DNA from 2 places in the Clostridium sp. 'deep sea' genome. Region 2 is predicted to be linked to the other one. Evidence: riboswitches for the same ligand, from Rfam matches in the RefSeq annotation. Region 2 holds a riboswitch; the other holds the start of a gene.

Region 1 (2,417 bases), 1.5 Mb from region 2:
TATGTAACCCTAATAAAGCAAGTTTATATTGGTAACCTAAGCAATATAGGAAGATGTACAATTGTTGTTACAGATGATTTTTATAATAAAATTATAGAAGAAACTAATGCAGATCTTGTTACCTATTATACCTATAATTATTATAACTTAGAAGAAACAATTAAAATTCAAAATAATCTCATGCAGAAATTTGAACAGATTAAGACAACAAGCTTAAAAGGAAAATTTCAATCAAAAGCAGCTAAAAACTTTGGTTACCCTATATGCAAACAACAGTACATAAAAAACTCTAGAGTGGCTAGTAAATTCACTATATTTATTATGTTTTACATTGCCCTTATCTTTTTTGTGATTAGTGGAGTAGTACTCTATTTAAGAGTTATAAACAGCTTAGAGCATAGTAGAAAAAGATTTAGAACATTAAATGAATTAGGTATGAATAATGAAGCCTTAAAGAAAATCATAAGCAAAGAGTTGATTTTAGTGTTTTTATTGCCAGTATTTTTAGGTGGAATAATGGCTATAGCATTTACTTTCGCTACATATCATAGCTTTTTATATATGACTAAAATACTACTATGTTTAACAATTAGCATGATATTTTACTTATTACTACAAGTAATGTTTTTTACTCAGGCAAAAAGAAAATTTATTAATGAAGTATTAAAAAGCACCTTTTAAAACAAGTACAAAATATAACAATTGCCGTAATGCTACACTATGGCATTAAGGTTTAATATATTACAAATAAACATTTACATTAACTAACTACTGTGTTATATTGTGTTTGAAAACTAAATATGTAACTAGGGGAGTAATTGTGTGATTGCTGAGAGGAAACCTTGAGTTTCGACCCTTTACCTGATCTAGGTCATGCTAGCGTAGGGAAGTATGTATTATTATTGTATTACTTAAAGCATAAACCTAGGTTATGCTTTTTTTGTTTTTAAATGTTTAATAGAGAAAGGGAAAGATATGAAAAAATATTCTACACAAATGCAGGCAGCCAAATTAGGAATTAATACTGCTCAAATGTTAGAGGTTGCTAAAAAAGAACAAATGGATGTTAATGTTTTACGTAAAAAAGTAGCAGAGGGTTCAATTGTAATACCAGCAAATATAAATCATACAAGTCTAAGAGCAGAGGGTGTTGGCGAGGGATTAAAAACTAAGATTAATGTAAACCTCGGTGTAAGTAAAGACGCTTTTTGTTATGATGGCGAAATGGATAAGGCCTTAACTGCTATTAATATGGGTGCAGAAGCAATAATGGATTTATCTAATTATGGTAAAACCCATGATTTTAGAAAAGAACTTATTAATAATAGTACAGCCATGATAGGAACTGTACCAGTTTATGATGCCTTAGGGTTTTATGAAAAAGAATTATCTGAGATTAAAGCCGAAGAGTTTTTAAAAGTAGTAGAAGAACACGGTAAGGATGGAGTAGATTTTGTTACTATTCATGCTGGAATTAATCAGTATACAGCCAAAGTTTTTGATAGAAACCCACGCTTAATGAACATAGTATCACGTGGTGGATCATTAATGTATGCTTGGATGAAACTTAATAATAAAGAAAATCCATTTTACGAACACTTTGATGAATTACTAGAAATTTGTCGTAAATATGATATAACTTTAAGCTTAGGAGATGCTATGCGACCAGGTGGATTACATGACTCTACTGATGCTAGCCAAATTCAAGAACTTTTAATTTTAGGTGAGTTAACCAAAAGAGCATGGCAAAAAGATGTTCAGGTTATGATTGAAGGACCAGGACACATGAGCATTAGTGATATTGCAGCAAACGTAATGATTGAGAAAAAGCTGTGTCATAATGCTCCATTTTATGTACTTGGACCGTTAGTAACTGATATAGCTCCCGGTTATGATCATATAACAGGTGCTATTGGTGGTGCTATTGCAGCCGCTAATGGCGCAGACTTTTTATGTTATGTAACACCAGCTGAACATTTAAGGTTACCTACTATAGATGATATGAAAGAGGGCATAATTGCTACAAAAATAGCTGCCCATGCTGCTGACATTGCTAAAGGCATTAAAGGAGCTAAAGAGTGGGATTATCGTATGAGCGAAGCTCGTCGAGATTTAGACTGGGACACCATGTTTAAAGAAGCAATTGATCCTGAAAAGGCTCGTAGCTATCGCGAGTCTGTTAAAACAGAGGTAGAAAACTCTTGCAGTATGTGTGGAAAAATGTGTGCAGTAAGAACCATGAATAAACTGCAAAAAGGTGAAGATGTAAATATATTAAGAAAAGAATAGTAACACATAAAAAACAGATAGAGATATCTGTTTTTTATTAAATATTGACTTTAGATGGGAAAATAGTATGTTCAATAGGTGATTCTAAGAGTATAGGTACTATTTAGAACGCTGGGGACGGGTGATTT
Region 2 (2,417 bases):
CCTATTAAGTAAAAATTATCTTTAATTTTCTTGGTGATTATTGTGTTGTTAGAGAAATAACCAGCTACACCAGAGGCCGATACAATTATTTTATGAGGCATTTTTAACATTACTGTATTAATAAGAGTTGCCTTTGAAACTGCACTATCTAATGCCTCTACAATTATATTTGCATCCTTAAATAACTGCTCTATATTGTTTTCCTCTATAAATATATCTTGCGTTTTTACTTCAACATAGGGATTAATGTTATAAAGTAAATCTTTTAATGCCTCTGTTTTTTTCATACCAATGTGCTTAATAAAATACTGCTGTCGGTTTAAATTACAAGGTTCAACAATATCAAAATCTAGCAAAGTTAAATGGCCAATACCAATGCGAGCCAATGATACCGCAATATTAGATCCTAATCCACCTAAGCCAGCTATGGCAACCCTAGCATTTTTAATTCTGTTATGCACGCCCGGACTATGCCGAGCTATCAAAAGACTCTCAAGCTCTTCTCTTAAGGGAATTTCACCCCTTTTTATCAGGGTAAGTGTATCATTTTCTTTAAGAGCAGCATCTTTATTTATAATAAAGCCATTTAAAATAACCATATCAGCATTAGCTTTGTAAATTTGTTTCACTGTAAACGCTGTTGTATTAGCTGTCACCCTAAATTCTTTTTCATTTACCAAAATTTTTATTTTAACCACCACCTACAAAGCTAATAATTTCAATTTTATCTTCTTGTTTAAGTTTATAACTATCATAATGCTGTTTAGCAATAATTTGTAGGTTAACCTCAACAACAACCTTATTTTGTGATAGCTGCAACTTAGTGAGTAGCTGGGCAATAGTAATATTATTAATTTTCATTGCTTTACCGTTAACTATCATAATAGTCTCCTTTCTCTAGGGAAAAGAGCAAATAATAAATAAAAAAGAAGTAGAATAATCTCTACTCCCCTCATAACATATATTTTAAAATTAAAAATCACAAATCCTAAGAAATTTGTGATAGATAGTTAACATATTATATCTGACTTTCCTACGATGGCATTATCCACATCAGGTTATGAGGGTCAGAGATAACATCTCTTTCTCAGCCTATTTATACAGGCTCCCCTAGTTTTTATTAAGTTTTCTAAAGAGATTTTAGCATAGCTTTATATTTTTTACAATAGAACTGTAAAAATATGTGTTATTACTAACACTTTAATTATTATTATTTCTTAGTTCTTCTCTTACTTTACTTAAATAAACTCGTACTCTTTCGTCATCTAAAAATGGGTATTGGTAGTTGAGTTTATCTGCCACCCTAGAGCCAACCTTACGTATAAAATTGCCTGCTTTTTCGAGGCTATCCCAAATTTGCTCATAATTTGTGGTAGCATGAAGCTCAATAAATTCTTGATATTCTTTTTTATTTAGATAGTTTTTATACCACTTGCCTGCCTTACCTAAGTTAACTTTCCAATTATAGTTATAGGCAATATCCCAATCTATTAAAGCTCTAATTGCCTTCATTAAATAAACATCATATACTCTACGTACATATGGAAACTCATCTCTCCAAATCCCTTTGGCAATGTAAGGCTGTATCCACCATGCTTCATTAATAGTAGCATTATACGTTTTTTCATCTGGCTTTTGAATAAAATAGCTACTCTCATTAGGCTCAGGTAACTTTGGTGCCATGTTATCTTTATCTAATAACCACATACTAAGACTATCTTGTTTAGCTCGCTGTGACATTTTTTTTAGTGACTCAAATGATAAATCTATTCTAAAGTCTTCAAACTGCATTAAAAATATATATGAATTATTCTTATTATCATTCTGTTGAACAATTACAGGATTACCAAAGTAGTCATAAATCCAATTATCATCAATACGGTAGTCATTATTTGCAAGATCCTTTATAAAAAATACTACATCGTAATCCTGCATTTTATCTACTGGAGCATTTTTATTTACTCTAGAACCATTAAGTAAAACAGCTCTAATACAGGTTTCTTTATTTGCAAAATTGAGTATTATCTTTATAATATCGTCTTGAATTAATGAATTAAAATTCATTGTTTTTCTCCCTTTATTGTATTAATCATTAGCTAACTGTTTATTTGTTTGTTCTATAATTATTCTTAGTATAGCTATAAATGTATTTGCTATTTTGCTTAAAATTACTACATCAATATATCGGCGCTATTGTCAGATACATTAACTATATTTATATTTTTCTTTCACTTATTTTTATATAATTTTTAATAAAGACCCAACTAACCGCACTTTACTATTAAAATAAGCAAAGGGCTCGCTTATTATGCAAACCCCCTGTAGTCATTTACTTAAAATGTTTTTTATCCAAAAAACCTCTTAGACAATTGCTCTAAAAATATTCTGGTATGTTCTTCTGTTGCTTTACGTGCTTG

Evidence for each region. Region 2 has a riboswitch for thiamine pyrophosphate ahead of thiS (sulfur carrier protein ThiS). Riboswitches for the same ligand answer to the same signal wherever they lie in the genome.
Region 1: linked by a shared signal. The riboswitch ahead of thiC (phosphomethylpyrimidine synthase ThiC) and the one ahead of thiS (sulfur carrier protein ThiS) in region 2 are both predicted to bind thiamine pyrophosphate.

Annotation. Positions count from the first base shown of each region.
Region 1 covers NZ_CP063353.1:229,949-232,365, forward strand. Annotated here, with positions in the region: gene IMX26_RS01130 (ABC transporter permease) at 1-681, shown strand, start outside; TPP riboswitch at 799-905, shown strand; gene thiC (phosphomethylpyrimidine synthase ThiC) at 976-2,289, shown strand.
Region 2 covers NZ_CP063353.1:1,711,020-1,713,436, forward strand. Annotated here, with positions in the region: gene thiF (sulfur carrier protein ThiS adenylyltransferase ThiF) at 1-701, opposite strand, end outside; gene thiS (sulfur carrier protein ThiS) at 691-882, opposite strand; TPP riboswitch at 1,014-1,122, opposite strand; gene IMX26_RS08045 (aminoglycoside 6-adenylyltransferase) at 1,201-2,064, opposite strand; gene IMX26_RS08050 (GntR family transcriptional regulator) at 2,346-2,417, opposite strand, start outside.